Linked DNA regions of Indioceanicola profundi. The protein of the gene in region 2 interacts with the protein of the main gene of each other region in a pairwise test. Links are inferred from orthologs where the notes say so. Each region holds a gene or a part of one and is shown on either strand. Other genes may lie near its edges.

The links.
Region 1: the proteins of DOL89_RS04405 (region 2) and DOL89_RS21380 interact in binary tests that used the Escherichia coli proteins (3 or more experiments, as listed by UniProt). The link is inferred for Indioceanicola profundi from one-to-one orthologs.
Region 3: the proteins of DOL89_RS04405 (region 2) and sfsA interact in binary tests that used the Escherichia coli proteins (3 or more experiments, as listed by UniProt). The link is inferred for Indioceanicola profundi from one-to-one orthologs.

Annotation. Positions count from the first base shown.
Region 1 is NZ_CP030128.1:17,832-24,331, reverse strand. Bases 625-3,623 are described here. They hold DOL89_RS21380 (LytR/AlgR family response regulator transcription factor), read right to left. Parts: upstream 2,519-3,623; coding sequence 1,730-2,518; downstream 625-1,729. Other genes in these bases: DOL89_RS21375 (sensor histidine kinase), read right to left, coding at 2,515-3,621; DOL89_RS21385 (IS6 family transposase), read right to left, coding at 897-1,610; DOL89_RS21390 (enoyl-CoA hydratase-related protein), read left to right, coding at 625-827. In the rest of the region: more of DOL89_RS21390, read left to right, coding at 57-624; DOL89_RS21370 (DUF2306 domain-containing protein), read right to left, coding at 3,638-4,381; DOL89_RS21360 (hypothetical protein), read right to left, coding at 4,752-5,270; quinol dehydrogenase ferredoxin subunit NapH, read right to left, coding at 5,533-6,465; ferredoxin-type protein NapG, read right to left, coding at 6,462-6,500. UniProt on the Escherichia coli protein: Member of the two-component regulatory system BtsS/BtsR, which is part of a nutrient-sensing regulatory network composed of BtsS/BtsR, the low-affinity pyruvate signaling system YpdA/YpdB and their respective target proteins, BtsT and YhjX.
Region 2 is NZ_CP030126.1:934,050-941,761, forward strand. Bases 4,508-7,483 are described here. They hold DOL89_RS04405 (glutamate-5-semialdehyde dehydrogenase), read right to left. Parts: upstream 6,644-7,483; coding sequence 5,372-6,643; downstream 4,508-5,371. Other genes in these bases: rsfS (ribosome silencing factor), read right to left, coding at 4,508-4,657; DOL89_RS04400 (nicotinate-nucleotide adenylyltransferase), read right to left, coding at 4,705-5,361; DOL89_RS04410 (sensor histidine kinase), read right to left, coding at 6,754-7,483. Outside these bases: DOL89_RS04375 (murein hydrolase activator EnvC family protein), read left to right, coding at 1-1,029; DOL89_RS04380 (S41 family peptidase), read left to right, coding at 1,031-2,434; DOL89_RS04385 (divergent polysaccharide deacetylase family protein), read left to right, coding at 2,449-3,771; 23S rRNA (pseudouridine(1915)-N(3))-methyltransferase RlmH, read right to left, coding at 3,784-4,242; more of rsfS, read right to left, coding at 4,268-4,507; more of DOL89_RS04410, read right to left, coding at 7,484-7,712. UniProt on the Escherichia coli protein: Catalyzes the NADPH-dependent reduction of L-glutamate 5-phosphate into L-glutamate 5-semialdehyde and phosphate. The product spontaneously undergoes cyclization to form 1-pyrroline-5-carboxylate.
Region 3 is NZ_CP030126.1:2,777,951-2,784,383, reverse strand. Bases 625-3,556 are described here. They hold sfsA (DNA/RNA nuclease SfsA), read right to left. Parts: upstream 2,479-3,556; coding sequence 1,771-2,478; downstream 625-1,770. Other genes in these bases: DOL89_RS13245 (hypothetical protein), read left to right, coding at 3,222-3,533; DOL89_RS13250 (hypothetical protein), read left to right, coding at 2,600-3,202; map (type I methionyl aminopeptidase), read right to left, coding at 894-1,712; radC (RadC family protein), read right to left, coding at 625-787. Outside these bases: more of radC, read right to left, coding at 1-624; DOL89_RS13240 (competence/damage-inducible protein A), read left to right, coding at 3,609-4,376; DOL89_RS13235 (SEL1-like repeat protein), read right to left, coding at 4,386-5,423; DOL89_RS13225 (MFS transporter), read right to left, coding at 5,674-6,433. UniProt on the Escherichia coli protein: Binds to DNA non-specifically. Could be a regulatory factor involved in maltose metabolism.

The sequences.
Region 1 (6,500 bases), on a different replicon or contig from region 2:
CGGAATAGGGCTTGCCGGGACCAGTCTGGGCCTCAAAAACAGGCTAAGGAGGAAAAATGTCGCTTGTTATTTGTGAGGAACTACCGAACGGGGTGCGCCTGTTGCGCCTCAACCGTCCGGAGGCGAGGAACGCCTTGAACACCGCCCTGCGGCAAGCCATTGCAGAGCAGTTCCAGCAGTTGAACCAAGACGATGCGGTTCGCTGTATTGTAATCGCGGGTGATGAAAAGGCCTTTGCCGCCGGTGCCGATCTCAAAGAGATCGTGGACGACACGCCGATTGACATCATGGCGCGGAAGGTACGGCAGTTCTGGAACACGATCGAATGCTGTCCGGTGCCGATTATTGCCGCAGTTCGGGGCGTAGCGCTCGGCGGCGGATGTGAGCTTGCGTTACAAGCGGACATTATCGTTGCCGGAGAAACAGCTCGGTTCGCCCAGCCGGAGGTTCGTGTTGGCGTTATGCCTGGTGGTGGCGGCACCCAACGCCTGATCCGGGCGATCGGTAAATACAAGGCCATGAGGATGGTGCTGACCGGCGAGCCAGTATCTGGCACGGAGGCCTATGCAATGGGCTTGGCCAGCGAGGTGGTGCCGGATGAAAAGGTCCTGGACCGCGCGCTGGAACTTGCCTTCACCATCGCCGACATGCCGCCGGTCTCGATCCGCCTCACAAAAGAGGTCACGATGGCAGGGGCCGATGCTGCCCTCAATTCGGGGCTCTTAATGGAACGCAGGCTGTTCGAGATGCTGTTTGCTTCATCCGACCAGAAAGAGGGCATGCGGGCCTTCATGGAAAAGCGCAAAGCCGATTTTAGCGGAAGCTGAGGTAGCGAGTTCGATGGGCTCCGTTAAGAAGTCTGGCGGTCGGTCTTGGGAGCCTTGATTTCGGCGCCATCAGGCGGCGACACCGAACAGGCTCGCAATGAAGGTCGCCTGTATGGGCATGCCGTTGGCGGGAACAGCCCTGACCTGGCCTTTGCGGACCATGACCATGATCTCGTAGCCAGCGATGGTCTGGCGGGCGGAATGGAAGCTTTTGAACCCGAGTCCGGGCCGGACCAGCCGCTTGATGCGCCGGTGGTCCTGTTCAACGATGGTGTTCAGGTACTTGCGTTGCCGCAGCTTGGCAAAGCGCCATAGCTCACCGGCCCTCTTCATGGTCTTGGTCGCGCTTGGGTAGGCGGCGTTCTTGTCCACCGTGATAGTGCGCGGGTTGACCGTATGCGCCTGCTTCAGCGCCTTGCGGAAGAAGCGCCGGGCAGCCGCAGCATCGCGCCTGGCGCTGAGCAGAAAGTCGATCGTCTGCCCGCGCGCATGGACGGCGCGATACAGGTACATCCACCGGCCTTTCACGCGAATGCAGGTCTCGTCCACCCGCCAGGAACCGCTGCTCATCCGGATGTATGGGCGCAAGCGCTTGTCCAGTTCGGGTGCGTAAGCCTGGATCCAGCGGTAGAGTGTCGTGTGATCGACCGGCACGCCGCGGTCGGCCAGCATACGTTCGGGATCGCGGTAGCTGATCGGGAATTGCAGGTACCAGCGCACCGCCCACAGGATCACGCCCGCCGTGAACCGCCGGCCCTTGAATGGGTCCTTCCCGTCGCGCATCACCTTGTCACCCTAGCCACCGAACCGGCCGAGGTTCTACGCGATCTCCGTCCCGCCGAAAACGATGCAACAGAGCCGGATGGCATCAGCCGCAAGACTATGAAGAATATCTGTTGGAATCACATCTGCCGGAACAGATGCAGATAGTTGCGGCTGACGGGCAGGGTATCAGCCCGACCCTTCAGGTGTATTTTGGCTGTCTCGTTGTCTCCGCGCACAACGTGGCTGACCGCATTTAGATTGATAACTGCTGACCGGTGGACTTGCTTGAAAAGATCGGGATCGAGCTGCTCCACCAGTTCTTTCAAAGGTGTTCGAATAACGGCCTCTTGAGGCCGGCCGTCCTTCTCGCGCCAGCAGACATGGGTGTACTTCTCCGCAGCCAGCAGGAAGTCCACATCATCTACGGCGATCAGGCGTATGGCCTGCCCGACTGACGCTCGCAGCCAGCGGAGGCGCGGTGTAATGTCCGGGCTGACGCGCAATTGCGCTGCAATCCGCGCCAGCAGCTGTTCGGGATCAGGCAGGGGGCGGGCAGTCTGCAATCGTTCCTTCAGTCGCTCCACTGTATCGGCCAGCCGCTTTGGCTCCACAGGTTTGACCAGATAATCGAGCGCGCCTTGCGCAAAGGCCTGCACGGCGTAAGAGTCAAATGCCGTGACGAAAACCAGATGCGCCCGCCGGCCAATGTGCTGTGCCGCCTCTACCCCCGACAGGCCGGGCATTTGCACATCCAGGAAGCAGATATCGGGCTGGTACGCTTCGTACATATCCACGGCCTGCCGACCATTGCGAGCCTCGGCAACAATGCGCAATGCGGGCCAAGCGACCGACAGGTGCCGAACCAGTGCCTCGCGCAGCAGCGGTTCATCCTCGGCGATCAAAGCCGTGGGTTTCTGCAGAGTCATGATGTCGCCGCCCGAGCGGGAAAGTGCAGGCTGGCCCGAACCCCGCCCCCTTTCCGCTCCTCCAGTTTCACGCCGGCTACCCAATCGAAGGCCAGCAATAGGCGCTGGCGCAATGTGGCCAGCCCTGTGCCCGTTTGGCCCGTGCCGCTGCGCAGCCCAAGACCACTGTCCTCAACTTGTATAAAGCAGGTGCCATCCTGGGTCTGGGTGGCGACCACAATTTCCCCACCGTCCTCGGCTGGGTCGATGCCGTGGCGCACTGCATTTTCTACCAAAGTCAACACGCTCATGGGCGGGCAGTAAAGAGAAAGGCTGTCGGGCGCGGCCTCAATGCGGAAGGTCAGGCGATCCGGCATGCGCATCTGCATGATATCTAAATAGGCCCGAACCAGCGTCAACTCATCTTCCAAGCTGGCACCGGAGCGGTCCAGGCGCGGCACGGCGGCGCGCAGATAGGCGATTAAGCTGTCCAGAACAGCCGGCGCCCGAGGCGATGTCGTTTCTACCAGAACCCGAACATTCGCCAGAGTATTGAACAGGAAATGCGGCTGCACCTGCGCTTGCAGAAGCTGGAGGCGCGCATCCAGCGCCCGGCGCTCTAACTCGCTGCGCTCCAGGGCAAAAGTCAGGGCCTGGTTCCGGGCCAATGCCTCCTTCTGTCTGACGAGTGCACCGAGTGCCACCCAGGGGCTAACCAGTATGCCAATGGCTGTGAGAAGGAACAGACCGAACAGTCGCTCCCGGTCCTGCCATAGCGGTGGACCGACATCCGGCGTGGACAGGATATAAATCGTCAACACGGCCGGTGGAATGGACAGGGCCACCGCCAGCACCTGTAGCACCCAACGGGTAATCCAGCGGGGGAGCCGCTTCGGCCATTGTTCCCAAACACCGAAAGCCAGCATGGCGAGCAGTCCAATGGACAGCAGCCGCAGCAGCAGACCGGCCCAGCCACTTTGCCAAATTGGCAGCAGGAGTAGCCAGATCAGAAGTACCGTTACGATAACGGTGCGCAGCCGCCGCCAGCCGAATAGCCGGTTCAGTCGTTGCCGCCAGTCCGGAGCCGGATCCGCTGCAGGCCATTCATTGATTTCGCTCGCCATGACCGCCATGCCGGGATCACATCCGGGGTAACCACATGCCCATCGCTGCGCCGAAGATACCACCTGCCGTCAGAAGTGCCAGCACGACCAGCAGGCAGGCCATGCCGAGCTTCGTGGCCGCGCTACCTCCATTCTGTGCACAGAAGTAAAGCTCCAAGATGGCCAATGGCAGCAAGAACTGGCCATAGGTCAAGATCAGCAACAAGGGTCCTGTGAAGCTGTCCGGATCGAACCCGACGGGCGCCTGAAAAATCAGCAGCCATAGCATCAAAGAGATACGGAAGAACCAGACGCCACTGACGGACAGGAACAGACGCAAGGCCCAGCGGCGATGCTGGTCGAAGCGGCGCCGGTAAGCATAGGCCCAGGTGAAGCTGGCGCAGACCAGAATAACGATTCCGTTAAGGCAGGAGCCGATTTGCATCACGGTGCTGCCCACCGTTCCACGCCAGATGATTAGGATAATGCCACCTGTGGCGAGGATGGTCGCGGCTACCAGATAAGTCTGCCCCACGCGGCGATGGAAGGCTGGAAACCGTCGCCGGATCGCAGGAATCATCTGGAGCATCCCACCGGCTATGATGATGAGGGCAAACAGGGCATGCAGCCCAAACATTAAGTTTCCAAACAGGTCGTCGGGCCGGTAGGCCAGGGCTGGGGAGCGGTTCCAGCTTTCTGGCCCTCCACCCAGCAGGACCCCGCCATACACGGCGGCAATGTAGACGGCAAAGATAAGTTGCCCCGTCAAGGCGACCAGCATCCACAGTCCAGCAGCACGGGCCAGCCAGCGGTCAGCGACGGCTCTGCCGGGGAGGATCGAGGGGGATATATCAGGTGCTGTATCTACCAGGGCCATATTCATCTCTCGGTGAGGGTAGCCGGACGGCCAACCCTACCGCGCTGAAGCTGCCCGGCTGTGCTCCTGCGACGGACAGCGGCAAGGCGCGATGAGCAGCAGTCAGAAAGGATGAATATACGATCGAATGGTGCGGACCACTGGCTTGAGGTCCACCTCGATTGCTAGTGACGACCTTGTGCTCATGGTGGCTGGCCTGGCGCGCCTGGAACCCGGCCTCACGCTGGACGGCATCACGCTATGGCGCGACAATCTGAGTGAGAGACGTGTTGCCTCATCCGAGAATGCTCCCATGAGCCGCACCTGTTGCCTCACGCGGATGCTCCCGGGGAGCATCCGCGTGAGCGTCTAATTTGTTGCCGCTGCCGAACACCAGTGCGTGGGCGTGCTCCATGCGCCAGATCTTGAGCCGCTGCTGCAGGGTGCGTATCTGGCCATCAGGGTAACGGCCGGGATGTTCGCTTTGCAGGCGGTCCAGGAACTCGCGGCTGGTTCGCCAGGGCTCCGCGAGAAACCAGTCGCGCAATTGGCTGTCCACCGCGGCGAATGGGTCAGGGCGTCGGCGAGCACGCTTCTGCTTGGCCTTCGGCAGGGCCGTGGGCCTAACCTCGCCACCCTGCCAAGCCGTGCGCAGGCCAGCGAGGAACGCGTCCAGCGGCGGCGGATCCTCCTTGCCTGATGGGGCTGCCGCGACCTTCTCGGCGATGGCGACCAGAGCCGCCTGCCCGGAGCGGCGCCGGCCTTGAGCTGCACGGCGCGAAGCTTGCGAGCCGGCAACGCCGGCCGGGCCCACACGTCGTCCTCGCCCTTGGTCAGCATGTGCCAGATCACCATGCTATCGCTGGGTCAGGGGCCGTCCACCCCATAACGTCAGCGGCGGAGTCGACAAAAATAGCCCGCCATGATTCCTCATGACGGGCAGTTGAGGAGAACTCTCACTGAAGCGCTTAAAAAGAGTTTCATATTTATGTATCCAGTTTTAATGCAAAAAAGTAAAATTTTACCCTACCCCTGTAGGTAAGAAATATCCTGTCGATGCCGTTATTGCTGCCCGGCTATTTCGGCTGGATTAAAGCAGTGTCGCCACTGACCTGTCTGTGCATTTTGGTCTCGCCATTGCAGCCCCCTTCATGATTTGCAATTTGAAACCGTGTAGCTAGCGAGAAGACGTCGCTCGGACACGCATCAATGCAGCCGCCGCAGGTCGTACAGTCGCGTGACAATACCAGCGGCACATTGCCCTTCAAGGCAGGGGCAATTACATGGGGTTCAGGGCAGGCGCGAAGACAGGCACCACAGTTTTCGCAACCCTGTCGGCCCCTCGCGGATATGCGGATCACGCTTTTGGCGCCCAGAAGCCCATAGAAAGCACCGACCGGGCAAAGATGTCCGCACCATCCCCGGCGCGTGATGCAAAGATCAAGCAGGAAGATTGCAGCGATCAGCGCCCAGCCGAAGCCGATGCCGAAGATGATGCCGCGTTGCAGGACCGAGACAGGGTTGACCAGTTCCCAAGCGATGGTGCCGGTCACCATGGAAGCACCCAAGGCGGCCGCCAGGATGGTGAGGCGGGCATTCCGGTTCAGCTTGCGATCCCGCGTGATGCCCAACTGCTCCCGTAGCCAGTGGGCCGTATCGGTTACGATATTGACGGGACAGACCCAGGAGCAGTACACCCGCCCCCCGACAAAGGCATAGAAGAGAACGACAACCAAAGCCCCGATCAGAGCGGCCGTGGCCATCACATGCCCTGCCATTGCGGACTGCAGCAGAATAAAGGGGTCACTCAGGGGAACGCTGTCGAGGACGCGGCTTGAGGCAAAATTTCCCTGGACGAACCAGAGGCCCAGCCAGGGGCCGATGGCGAAAAGCAGCAGCAGCGAAATCTGGGATGTCCGCCGCAGAAGCCAGTATTTATGAGCCTTCAGCCAGCCTTTGGAGCGTATGGCGCCGCGCCTCGGCTCTCCCGCGAGATCGATGAGTTTCATATTCGGCGCCCTGCCCGGTTAACGCCGATCGAGCC
Region 2 (7,712 bases):
ATTTCCGCCGCCGCGGAGGCCCGCGCCAAGGGAGAGGAGCTGGACCGGCTGGAGACCGAGCTGGCCCGGCTTGACGCGGACGAGGCGGCGCGCAGTGCCCGGATCGAAGCGGACCGCGCCGCCCTGGCAGAGCTGCTGGCGGCCCTGCAACGCCTGTCCCGCATGCCGCCGGAAGCGATGATCGCGCGGCCGGAACCGCCATCCCGAACACTGAAGAGCGCGCTGCTTCTGCGCGCCGCGGTGCCGCAACTGAAGGAGCGGGCGGACGCGCTTGCGGCGGAACTGGAACAGTTGGCCAGTCTGCGCACGGAACTGGCTGCACAGCGGGAAGAGGTGGCCGCGGCCGCGGCGGCATTGGACCGCAGGCATGCGGAGACGGCCAAGCTGGCCGCGCGGCGCGAGGAACTGTACAGAAGCACCGACAGTGAGCGGCAGGCCCTGTCCACCCGGCTCGCGGCGCTGGCCGGGCAAGCGGGCGATCTGAAGGAACTGATCGACAAGGTCGAGGCGGAGCGGCGTGCCGCCGCCGAGCGGCAGCGCGCCGAAGAGGCTGCGCGGCAAGCCCAGGCGCAGGCCGAGCGGGAACGCCGGGCAAAAGAACGCGCCGAGGCGATGAAACGTGCCCCCGGAATGTCCAAATCCGGAGGAATGATCCTGCCCGTGGGCGGAGACGTCGTGACGCGCTATGGCGAGCAGGACAGATTCGGGGTGACCAGCCGCGGCCTTACGCTGAAGGGACGCGCTGGCGCGGATGTCGTCGCCCCGCTGGAGGGATCGGTGATGTTTGCCGGACCTTTCAAGGGCTACGGGCTTATCTTGATCCTGGAACATGCCGGTGGATATCATTCCCTGCTGGCAGGTCTGGGGCGGATCGATGGTCAGGTGGGTCAGCATGTGCTGGCGGGGGAACCCCTGGGAGCGCTGTCATCGGACGGCACGCCCACCATGTATTTCGAATTGCGGCGGGGTGGTCAGCCGATCAACCCCATGCACGGTGTCTCGTCCTCCGACGGCAAAGGGCAAAGTTGATATGAAGAAGCTCCTCTCATCGGTCGCAACGGTCTCGCTGCTCATGCTTGCTCCGGCCTGCGCCGGCGCGCAGGGCAAGCAGGCGGTCCAGTCAGACACCTACAAGCAGCTTGACCTGTTCGCCGACGTGTTCGAGCGCGTACGCTCCGAGTATGTCGAGCAGGTCACGGACGAGGAGCTGATCGAGGCGGCCATCTCCGGCATGCTGACCTCGCTGGACCCGCATTCCAGCTTCCTGAACAAGGACAGCTTCCAGGATATGCAGGTGCAGACCCGCGGCGAGTTCGGCGGGCTGGGCATCGAGGTCACGACGGAGGAGGGGGTCGTCCGCGTCGTTTCCCCCATTGATGATACCCCGGCCTACCGGGCCGGCGTCCTGCCGGGCGACTACATCGTCGCCATCGATGACGAGAGCATCGTCGGCCTGCCGCTGAACGAGGCGGTGGAGAAGATGCGCGGTCCCGTCGGCACCAGCATCAAGGTCACCATCCGCCGTCCCGAGGTGCAGGAGCCGATCGACTACAATCTGACCCGCGCCGTGGTGAAGGTGCAGTCCGTCCGCTATCGCGTGGAAGCCGGGAACGTCGGCTATATCCGCATTTCGAGCTTCAACGAGCAGACCCAGCCCGGCCTGGAAAAGGCCATCGCGAAGCTGGAGGAGGATCTGGGGGATGATCTGGTCGGCTATGTGCTGGACCTTCGCAATAATCCCGGCGGCCTGCTGAACGAGGCGATCAGCGTCTCCGATACCTTCCTGGAGCGCGGCGAGATCGTCTCCACCCGCGGGCGGGACAGCGCCGACAGTGAGCGCGCCAATGCCAAGCCGGGTGACCTCGCGAAAGGCAAGCCTGTCGTCGTTCTGATCAATGGCGGCTCCGCCTCCGCGTCGGAGATCGTGGCCGGGGCGTTGCAGGACCATCGCCGCGCCATCGTTCTGGGTACCCAGAGCTTCGGCAAGGGGTCGGTCCAGACGATCATTCCGCTACAGGGCAACGGCGCCATGCGGCTGACCACGGCGCGCTACTACACGCCGTCCGGCCGGTCCATCCAGCAGCTCGGCATCACCCCGGACATCGAGGTGCATCCGGCCAAGCTGGAAGAGATCGCCGAGGGGCAGCGCCGCCGCGAAGCAGACCTCCGCCATTCCCTGAGCAATCCGGAGCGGCAGGGGACGCCGCCCGCGCAGGGCGAAGTTCAGCCGCAAACGCAGACTCCCGCTCCCGGCCCGACTTCCGAGGTGCAGCCGCCAGCTCCGACGGGCGGTGAGGTGGAAGCGCCAGCGGCGCCCGAGGCGACGACCGCCCAGGGGCAGCCCAACGAGCCGCCCTTCGACTACCAGCTGGCGCGTGCCGTGGACCTGCTGCGCGGGGTCAGCCTGTTCGCGCAGGCGAAGCCGCTGAACTGATATCGGTCTGAGAATTGGCCCGCTTTCAGTTCAGACGCAAGGCGGCAGCCGGAGCGGCGTTCGATCCGGGTGATCCGGATCTGGCGCTTTCCGGCAGCGCCGCGGTGCTCGCCCAACGCTTCGGCGTGCGTCGCGGAACCGCCGAGCATTCCGCCCTGGACGATGTCCCGCCGGCTGCCCCCAGGTGTGGCCGGCAATCGTCGTTCAACCCGTTGAAGCTCCTCCGCAGACGCAAGCCGGCCGCGCCGGACGGTTATCTGGCCCTGGAAGCCCCGGGGAGGCGCAAGAGCCGGCGTCTCAGCGCCGTTTCGCTCGCCTTCGGTATGGTTATGCTGTCCGGCGCCGGACTGCTGGTCTGGCTGGCACTCACGGCGGAGGAGACTGTCAGCCGGCTCGATCCCTTGCCGCCGGTTGTGGCTCCAGTACTGCTTCCTGACGGGACGCCGCGCTTCCAGGAACCGGTGGCTGCTACGGTGGTCCCCCCCGAGGTTGCGCCGGCAGAGGAGGTGGACCCCGTCGATCTGCCGGTTGAACTGGCGCCCTCGCGCAATGAGGCGATGTTGGAGCGCGGTCCGGCCGGACTGCTGCCCGTTGTGGCGGCGGACGGCACCGCTCCCTGGCAGCACTATGCCCGGCCCTTCCCGCAGGAGGATGGCCGCCCGCGGGTCGCCATCGTCGTGGCGGAACTGGGTTTGTCTTCCAAGGCAACCGATAGCGCCGTCGCCCGGCTGCCTGGCGCGGTGACCATGGCATTCGTGCCGGGGACCGCCGATCTGCAGGCGCAGATCGACAAGGCGCGGGCGGACGGGCATGAGGTGTTGCTGTCAGTTCCCATGGAGCCGGTTGGCTTTCCCGCCAACGACCCCGGGCCGGGCACACTCCTGACCAATCTAGGGGATGAGCGGAACATCAGCCGGCTTGAGACCGCGATGACGGCGGCCACCGGGTATGTCGGGCTGACCAGTACCACCGGTAGCTATTTCCTGACGCGTCAGGAGAATCTGCGGCCGATCCTGAACCAGGTTCAGCGGCGAGGGCTGCTGTATGTGGACAGTCGGCCAGTGGCTGAAAGCCAAGCCACCCGGATCGCGACGGAGATCAAGCTTCCACGGGCGGTGGCTGACATCCAGGTGGACCGGATGGCCTCGCCCGCCGGGATTGACGCACAGCTGGCGGAACTGGAACGGCTGGCCAAGGCCAACGGAGCTGCCGTCGGCTTCGCGCAGGCGCTGCCGGTTACGATGGAGCGCCTGGTCCTCTGGGCCGAAGGGCTGCGGGAGCGTGGAGTCGTGCTGGCGCCGGTCAGCGCCGTGGTGAACCGTCAAGCTGACCGCTGACGGAATGAGCCGTCAGGCTCTGTGATAGGGGTGACCAGCCAGTATCTGCTGCGCGCGGTAGAGTTGCTCGGCCAGCATGCCCCGCACCATCATGTGCGGCCATGTCATGGGGCCAAAGGCGAGCAGAAGGTCGGCCCGGCGGCGGACCTCCTCTGCCAAACCATCCGCTCCGCCGATGACGAAGGCGATGTCCGCCGTGCCCTGGTCGCGCCAAGCGCCGATGCGGGCGGCAAAATCCGATGAGGGCAACGCACGGCCCCGCTCATCCAGGGCAACCAGTTTGGCGCCGGCAGGTATCGCGGCGAGGAGAAGCTCGGCTTCCAGCCGCTTCAGCTCCTCCCCTTCCACGCGTTTCTTGACCTCGACCTCCCGCAGGGTCAGGGGCCAGCCGAGGCGGCCCTGATACTCCTCGAACAGGTCGCGCGCAGGGCCGGGCTTGGCCCGCCCGACGGCGGCAAGCCACAGGCGCATGCATCGTTCCCCGTCCGCGGCCCCGTCAGGTGGGCAGGTATTCCGACGGGCCGGCGTTCAGAAGCGAAGCCGGCGGCTCCACGCCCCACATCTTCTCGATGTTGTAGAAGGCGCGGACCTCGGGGCGGAACAGATGCACGATGACGTCGCCTGCGTCAATCAGCACCCAGTCGCACTGGGGCGCACCCTCGGCCTCCACGCCGGCAACGCCGAGCGCCTTCAGCTTCTCCAGCAAGTGGTCGGCCATGGACCCCACCTGACGCGCGGAGCGGCCAGTGGTCACCACCATGAAGTCTGCGAGGCTGGTCTTGCCCTGGAGGTCGATGACGACGGTGTCTTCCGCCTTGTCATCTTCGAGAGACTGGACGACGAGATCGCGAATGCGCTCCGGCAGGTCGGCCGCGAGATGCGGCATCGGGGACCCCATGTTGGTGCCGGTGTCGTGTGCGGTAGTTATGGTTCTCACCTCTGATCCTTGCGTTTCGAAATCCAGGCACGGGCATCGCCTGTGCGTCGGATTTCGGTGGCCGAAGCCGGGTGCAACGGACCGTCCAGGAAAACCCAGGCCGGCGGCTCCATCAAGGGAAGCCGACGCGACCGATCCGCGTCCACCCGGTATCGGGCGAAGAGCCTGGCAGCCTTTCCGCCAAGCGCCCGAATAGAATAGGGATGGCGGGGAAGGACTGCAACCGGCACCATCCCAAAGATTGAGCGCCATCCTTTCCACCGCGGAACCTGCAGCAGATTGTCCGCCCCCATCAGCCAGACGAAGCGGGTGCGGGGATAGAGCTGTTTCAATTGAGCCAACGTCTCCGCCGTATAGCGTGTTCCCAGCTCCGTCTCCAGCGCCGTGACAATAATGCGCGGATCGCCGGCCCTGGCCTGGGCCGTCTCGATCCGGACATCGAGCGCCGCCATGTCCGCAGCCGACTTCAGCGGGTTCTGCGGGCTGACCAGCCACCAGACCTGGTCCAGGCCAAGCCGCTGCAGGGCCAACTCGCTCATGCGCCGGTGGCCGGCATGGGCGGGGTTGAACGATCCTCCCAGCAGGCCGACCGTCCGCCCGGCCCAGGCCCGGCCGGTCAGGCGGCGTGGACGTATCCAGATGTGACTGTTCATGCCAGCGCTGTCAGGGCCGGACCTGGCCGCTGCCGCGGACGACGTATTTGTAGCTGGTGAGCTGCTCCGCCCCGACCGGGCCGCGGGCGTGGAGCTTGCCGGTGGAGATGCCGATCTCCGCCCCGAAGCCGAACTCGCCGCCATCTGCGAACTGGGTGGAGGCGTTCCAGAGGACGATACCACTATCCACGCGGGTCTGGAAACGCGCCGCCGTATCGGCGTCCTCCGTCACGATGCTGTCGGTGTGATGGCTGCCATGGCGGCCGATATGGACGATGGCCTCGTCAATGCCGTCCACCACGCGCACGGACAGGATGGCGTCCAGATACTCGGTATCCCAATCTTCCTCCGTGGCGGGCTTCACCCGCGTGTCCATGGCCTGCACGGTTTCGTCGCCGCGGATTTCGCAGCCATTGGCAATCAGATCGTCCAGGATCGGCCGCAGATGGCTGTCCGCCACGGGGCGGTCCACCAGCAGCGTTTCCATGGCTCCGCAGATGCCGGTGCGGCGCATCTTGCTGTTCAGCGCGATGTTCCGGGCCATCTTCAGATCCGCCGCACGGTCCACATAGACGTGGCAGATGCCGTCCAGATGGTAGATCACCGGCACCCGGCTTTCCGCCGCGACACGGCCGGTCAGGGATTTGCCGCCGCGCGGGATCACCACGTCCACATGCTCCGTCATGGTCAGCAGTCGGCCGACGGCGGCGCGGTCGGTGGTGGGCACGGCTTGCACCGCATCCTCCGGCAGTCCCGCCGCGCGCAACCCTTCGTGCACCGCGGCCAGGATAGCACGGGAGGATTGGAAACTTTCCGACCCGCCGCGGAGGATGGCGGCATTGCCCGACTTCAAGCAGAGGGCTGCGGCGTCGGCCGTCACGTTGGGACGGCTCTCATAGATGATGGCGATAACGCCCAGCGGCACGCGCACCTTGGAAATCTCAAGGCCGTTGGGGCGGGTCCAGCGCTCCAGCACGGCGCCGATGGGATCGGGTCGGGCAGCGATTTCCTCCAGCCCGGCGGCCATCGCCTCCACGCGCTTGCCGTCCAGCATCAGCCGGTCCAGCAGGGCGGAGGACAGGTCCTTGGCTCGGGCAGCCCGCATATCCTCGGCATTGGCGGCCTGAATCTGTTCCGAACCGGCGCGGATCGCCGCGGCGGCGGCACGCAGAGCCTTGTCCTTCGCGTCGGACGGGGCAATGGCGAGCCGTGTCGAGGCGGCGCGTGCACGCCGACCAAGCTCATCCATCATCTCGTTCAGCGCCTGTGCGCCACGGTCCATGCTGTCCACGGCCTCTACCTCCGATCCGGAAGGGGCGAGAGTTTAGCACGGTTCGGGGAAAGGAGATGGGGAGCGGGCGCATGGCGCGCCGCCCGATCCGGTATGGACATCTATGCCACGGGGCTGGGGGGGACCGCCGGCACAGTGATGCGGAAGCGGGTTCCGGTGCCCGGGCAGGTATCCAATTCGATCTCACCGGCCAGAGCGCGCCGGACCAGGTTGTGCACGGTCGCGAGCCCCAGGCCGATATGCCCCTGACCACGGGCGGTGGTGAAGAACGGCTCGAACAGCCGCGATTGCACTTCGCCGCTGATTCCACGCCCGTCATCCGCCACTTCGATCCGCACCATCCCGACGGGATAGGGTCTGGCGGATATGGTGATCACGCCGGAGCGCCGGTGCGGATATGCATGGGCGATCGCGTTCTGCACCAGTTGGGCCAGCACGCGGGTCAAAGCGCCCGGCGGGGTGATCAGCTCCAACTCCTCCCGACACTGCAGGACGAGCCGGTGGCCGCCCTTCGCCAGTTCCGAGGCGAAGGCGATATGCAGGTCCTCAAGATGGTCGCGCAGCATCAGCCGGCGCGGCTCGTCCGTCGTACTGTCGGCGGCGATCTGCTTGAAGGCCTGAACGATACGCGCCGTCCGCTCCACATTGGCGCGGACAAGCTGCGTGACCTCGCCGGCCTCCTCCAGAAAATCGGCCAGTTCGGTGCGGCGCAGTTGGCCCGCGGCCAGATCCTCCTTCATCCGCGCCGCCCGGTCGGCGGTCCAGGTGATGGAGGTCAGGGCGTTGCCGATCGGCGTGTTGATCTCATGCGCCACGCCGGCCACCAGACTGCCGAGCGCGGCGAGCTTCTCCGTCTGGACAAGCTGATCCTGGGCGGAGCGGAGATCGGCCAGGGCCGCCTCCGCCCGGGCGCGGGCTTCCTCCAGCGAACGGTTGGTTTCCCGCAAATCCAGGGAGCGGCGGCGCAGGCGCAGCATATTGGCCGTACGGGCGCGCAGCTCGATGGGGTCCACCGGCTTGGCCAGGAAGTCGTTGGCGCCGAGAGTCAGGGCCTTCAGGC
Region 3 (6,433 bases), 1.8 Mb from region 2 along the record:
GGTCGCCGCTGGGGTGGTTGTGCACCAGGATGATGGCGGTGGCGCCCAGCTCCAGGGCGCGCTTCACTACCTCGCGCGGATAGACCGGCGTATGGTCCACGGTGCCGCGCTGCTGCACCTCGTCGGCGATCAGCGTGTTCTTCTTGTCCAGGAACAGCAGCCGGAACTGCTCCAGCGGCTCATGCCCCATGGCCCCCTCGCAGTAATCCAGCAGCTTCTGCCAGGAGGACAGGACCGGCTTCCTCAGGATTTCCTGGCGCGCCATGCGTAGGCCGATGGCCCCGACGATGCGGATCTTGGCGATGGCGGCGTCGCTGCCGAAATCCTCCCGCAGCTTCGGGACCGGCGCGTTCACCACCGCCCAGAGGGAGCCGTATTTCTGGATCAGCCGCTTCGCCAGCGGCTTCACATCGTTCCGCGCATCGACGGAGAAGAGCAGCATCTCCAGCAGCTCGTAATCCTGCAGCGCCTCCGGCCCCTGCTCCAGGAACCGGCTGCGCAGCCGCTCGCGGTGGCCGTGATAGTGCTGCTTCTCCTTCGCCGCCCTGGCAGGCTTCTTCGGCTCGGAGGCCGTAGGGGGCAGGGCAGGGGGATGGGGGTCGGGAAACAGGCTCTCGGGCGCCGCCGCCTGTTCGGGGGCGGGCGCGTCCAGCTTCAGTTCCCGAGGTTTCCGCGCCTGGGCTTGCCGGCCTCCGCGGCGTCCGGCAATGCGGAGGGCAAGGTCGTCCATATCCTCGCCATCGGCCACACCGCCACCGTGTCTCGAACTGTCCGTTCCTGCCGCCATGGCTGCATCACCCCTGCTGCACACTCTTGCAGGAAGTGTAGCAGGGGTGATGCAGGTCCGCAAAGTTGCGCTCGGACCAGACGGGAACCACGGAAGCGGGCTGGTCTCAGACGTAGGGCGGCTTGGTGTAGCCGGCGGGGGAAAGGGTGAAGATCTCCACCCCGTCCTTGGTGACGCCCACCGAATGCTCGAACTGGGCGGACAGGGACTTGTCGCGGGTCACGGCGGTCCAGCCGTCGGACAGAACCTTCACGTCGAACCGGCCGGCATTGATCATCGGCTCAATGGTGAAGATCATGCCTTCCTTCAGCACCGCACCCTGGCCGGGCTGGCCGTAATGCAGCACGCTGGGGGCGTCGTGGAACACACGGCCGACGCCATGGCCGCAGAAATCGCGCACCACGGAGAAGCGGTGACTCTCCGCATAGCTCTGGATCGCATGGCCGATGTCGCCCAGCGTGGCGCCGGGCTTCACCACCTCGATGCCGCGCATCATGGCCTCGTAGGTGACATCCACCAGCTTGCGCGCCTTCACCCCGGCATTGCCGGCGATGTACATGCGGCTGGTATCGCCGTACCAGCCATCGACGATCACGGTGATGTCGATGTTCAGGATGTCCCCGTCCTGAAGCCGCTTCGGCCCCGGAATGCCGTGGCACACCGCATGGTTGATGGAGATGCAGGAGGCCTTGGTGTAGCCCTTGTAGCCCACCGTCGCCGATATGCCGCCATTCGCCTCGATGAATTCGTGGCAGAGCCGGTCCAGCTCCTCCGTCGCGACGCCGGGGCGCACATGCTCCGTGATCATGTCCAGCGTGGCCGCGGCCAGGCGGCCGGCGCGGCGCATGCCCTCGAATTCCTCAAGGCTGTACAGGGTGATGGAGCGCTCGTCCTCCTGCGTCTCCATGCGGGCGGCATCGGTCATCTTACGTCCAATCTCTTTCCACAATCGGGCCGGCCAGTGCCCGCACCCGTGCAAAATCCTAAACATCCAGAACCAACGGCAGGCGTCTGTCCACCGTGATGCCGTCGGGCGTGACCTTACACGCATGGCACAGGGCTTCAACCCCGCTGGACAGCGCCTGGGCCAATCCCCGCGCATAGGTGGGATCGATGTCCCCGGCCAACCGGAACTGGTCACAATCGGCGCGCTGGACAAGATACAGCATGACCGCCCTGTGCCCCTCGCGCACCATCGCCGCCAGCTCCAGCAGATGCTTGGCCCCTCGGCTGGTGATGCAGTCCGGGAACTCGGCGATTCCAGGGCTGCGCATGAGGTGCACGTTCTTTACCTCCACATAGGCCCGCCCGCGCTCCGCATCCTCCAACAGGATGTCGATGCGAGAGTTGACTCCGTATTTCACTTCGCGCCGCAGGGTCGCGTATCCGGAAAGCTGCGGGATCGTGCCGGCCCGGATCGCCTCCTCCGCCAGCCGGTTCGGATGGCCGGTGTTGCAGCCCACCAGCGTGCCGTCCGCCTCCACCATCTCCAACGTGCAGGCCAGCTTTCGGGCCGGGTTCGGGCTTCTGGACAGCCAGACCCGGCTGCCCGGCGCATCGATGCCCAGCATGGCGCCTGAATTCGGCACATGCACGGTGACCTCCGCCCCGTCGTGCAGGACGACATCGGCCAGGAAGCGCTTGTATCGGCGGACCAAAGTGGCGGGGATCAAGGGGGTGGGAAAGTGCATGGCCGAACCTAGCCCGCCGTTCGTCCCGGCGGCAATCGCTCGCTCCCCATGGGCGCGCTTGCAATTCTACGTCGATGCGGGTGATATACCTCATACGGATTATATACTTTTGGAGAAGGTTTTGGCTGTGGGAACGATGCGGCTGGTCGCGGCCGGGCTGACATGCATGGCGCTGGTCGCCTGCGGCACGCCGCCGGAAGTGAAGACCCTGTCGTCGACGCAGGTCGCGAACTTCAAGACGCTGGCACAGGTGCAGTCGGCCCAGGCCAGCGCCATCATGACGCTGGCTGGAAAGGTTCAGGCCCAGGCGATCCAGGATCTCAGCCAGCTCCAGTCCCAGGCGGAAGCACTGGTCAAGCAGCAACTGACCGGGGCCACCGCGCCGGCTCCTGCGACCGTGGACAGCGCCATGGCGGCGATTTCCACCCAGGCGCAGGTCACCGCCCAGGCCAAAGCCAAGCTGACCGCCGACATGGCGGTGATCCAGGCCAAGCTGAACGAGATTTCCGCCTATGTGGCGGAGATGGCGCAGGCGCAGCAGGTACTGGACACCTACCTGCATCAGGAGCGGATCGGCCAGCCGCTGGTCCAGGCCATCACTGATGCCCCCTTCGTCCAGGCGGCCGTGGCCCGCGTCACCGATCTGGCCCCGAAGGTGGCGCAGTCGGCCAGCGACCTGGAGCGGCTGATGCAGGAATTCGGCGGCGCCGCACCCGCCGCGTGAAGATAAAGGAAGCAACGACATGACCGTGACCCTGACCGACCTTCAGGCCCAACTCGCCGCCCTGCAGCAGCAGATCCCCAACATGGCTCCTGCGGACCAGCCGGCGGCCAAGCTCCAGGTGCTTGAGATCGAGGCCCAGATGCAGGGGTTGGCGCTTGACGATGTCGCCACGGCGCTGGCGGGCGTCCAACTCGCCGACCTCGACTCGCTGAAGCAGCAGGTGGCTGCGGCCCAGCAGGCATCCGTCGATCAGGCGAAGCTGACCGGCTTCGTCAATGGCGGCCTGTCCAAGCTGGCCGGCATCCTCGGCGCGGTACTTGCCACCGCCTGATCCGGAAGGCTGATGGGCAGACGGTCGTCGGGGCGTTATATCCAGCAGAACGCCCCGCCGCCGTGAGACCGCCCCATGAGCACCGAATCTTCCGCCCAGGCTCCCACTGCCGCCCTGCTGATCATCGGCAACGAGATACTGTCGGGCCGGACACAGGACGCCAACCTGATCTTCATCGCCAAGTATCTGGGCGGAATCGGCGTCCGCCTGCGCGAAGTCCGTGTCGTGCCGGACGATGAGGCGGAGATCGTGGCGGCCGTGAATGCGCTCCGCGCCCGATACACCTACCTCTTCACCACGGGCGGCATCGGCCCAACCCATGACGACATCACTTCCGAATGCATCGCCAAGGCCTTCGGCGTGCCGCTGATCCAGCATCCGGAGGCGCGCCGAAGGCTGGAGGCGCACTATGCCGACAGCGGCCTGCTGAACGAGGCGCGGCTGCGCATGGCCAACACGCCGAAGGGGGCGGTGCTGATCGACAATCCGGTCAGCACCGCGCCCGGCTTCCAGATCGGCAATGTGTTCGTAATGGCGGGCGTGCCGTCGATCATGCAGGCCATGCTGACCGGCCTGGGCGACCGGCTGGCAGGCGGGCCGCCGGTGCTGTCCCGCACCGTGGTCTGCGCCGTGCCGGAGGGCACGCTGGCTGCGGGGCTGGGAGCGGTCCAGGCGGAATTCCCGGACGTGGACATCGGCAGCTATCCCGCCTTCCGTCTGGGCCAGATCAGCACCAGCCTCGTGCTGCGCGGCACCGATCCTGTCCGGCTGGACGCGGCGGCGGAGCGGGTGGCCGCCCTGGTAACGGACCTGGGCGGCACGCCGGAGATCGCCGCCGGCTGAGCGGCCGGCTCAGGCCTGGACCCGCCGGCGCAGATGCTCCAGCAGTGTTTGGGTGGCGCGTCCGTCCACCGACAGCTTCTGCGCCTTCTGATAGGCGCGGATGGCGGCAGTGGTGCGCTTGCCCAGATGGCCGTCGGCCTTGCCGGGCTTGTATCCCAATCGGGCCAGAAGCTGCTGGATTTCCTTCACGCCGGCCTGGGTGACGGGCACCGGCTTGGCGGCCTGCTTCTGCTTCTCGGCGGCGGGCGGGGCCTGCCGGGCGGCAGCGGTGGCCGTCTTGGCCATGGCGCGTTCCAGCGGCAGGTCCGCGATCCGCACATTGCCCTGTCCCTCGGCCAGTCGCTTCAGCGCCACCTCGGCCGTGGCGTCGCCGGTGGCTGCCGCTTGGCTGTACCAGCCGGCGGCGGTTTCCAGGTCCGGCGCGCCGTCCACCCCCTGTTCATAGAGGATGCCCAGCATGAACAGGGCCCGGGCGATGCCCGCATCCGCGGCGCGCTCGAACCAATGGGCCGCCTGGACCGTGTCGCGGGGAACGCCGCTGCCTTCGGTATACATCAGGCCCAGATCGTACATCGCCTCGGCATGGCCCTGGTCGGCGGCATGGCGGTACCATCTGACCGCTTCCTCCATGTCCGCCCGGCTCTTCTCCAGCAGCTCGTGCCGGTAGCGGTTCAGGGAAGCCAGCGCCCAGGCGGCATCGGCATCGCCGCGGCCGGCCGCCTGCTCGTACCAGAACAGCGCCCGTTTCACGTCCCGCGGGTCGGGTTTCGTTCCGGATACGAAATATTCGGCGAGACCGATCTGCGCATCCAGCTCCCCGGCACGGGCACGGGCATCCAGCGCGCGCAACGCGTCGTCCGCGTTCCGGGGCAGGGCGGGGGCATTGGTCACCGCGGCGGCGGCAGGCAAGGCGGCGTCCTGGCCGCCAGCCGGTTCAGGCTTGCGCGGCGGCGCCTCCGCCATTGCGGGCGTTGGGATGAGGGCGAGGAGGGGCGGGGCGGCCAGCAGGGCGCTGGCAAGCAGGGAAATGCGGGCAATCCGGCGCATGGCCGGAACCTCCAACGTCATCAATGGGGCGGCACGATTCCAATTTACCACGGAAGGGGTTAACGGGGAGTGGCCGGGACAGCGCCGCTCATGCGAATTTTCCCCGTTCCGGAATGTTGCGCCGCCCGTCGATTACGACTAATGTCCCGCGCCTACGGTGGCCGTTGGGGCGTCGCCAAGCGGTAAGGCAGCGGTTTTTGGTACCGCCATTCCCAGGTTCGAATCCTGGCGCCCCAGCCACCGGAACTTCCTAGACACGTCCCGGACACCGCGCCGACCGCCGCAGGAACAGCGGGCCCAGCGCCACGACCGCGCCGAAGCTCAGGAAGGCGAGGCCCCAGGCGGTGCGGCTGTCGGGGCCGCCGGCCATGTCCAGGATCAGGCCGAAGACCACCGGGCCGACGAAGGCGCCGGTGAAGCCCAGAAAGCTGTGCACCGCCATGGTGGCGCCGCGCCGGCCCTCCACCGCTTCGGTCACCGCGCCCACCGTCAGGCTGGCGCTGTCCCAGTTCACGGTGACGGCATAGGCTGAGCAGACCGCCACCACCAGCCAGAGCGGCAGGCCGGCGGTGAAGCCCACCACGCAGGCCAGTGCTGCCGAAATCCACATGGCGAAGGTCAGGAACCGGGTGCGGCCCCAGCGCTCCGCCGCCTCGTTGCCCAGGATGCTGGCCGGCAGGCTCAGCAGCAGCACGAAGGCGGCGATGCTGGCCAGGGTGCCGGGCTCGATTGCCGTGCCGGCGCTGAGCGCGGCGAAGCCGAGGAAGGCAACCAGCCAGCCGCGCAGCCCGAACAGCTCCCAGCAATGGACGGTATAGGCCAGGATGTAGCCCATGGCCGGCCGGTGGCGCAGCACCGGGCGCACATCCAGGATATTGCCCTCCGGCGCTGGCCGGTCGGGATCGGCGGCGGGGATGCGGAAGGCGAGCAGGACCGCGAGCAGCGTCGCCAGCGCCGAAGCCCAGAAGGCCATGCGCCAGCCGCCGGCCTCCGCCACCCATCCGCCCAGC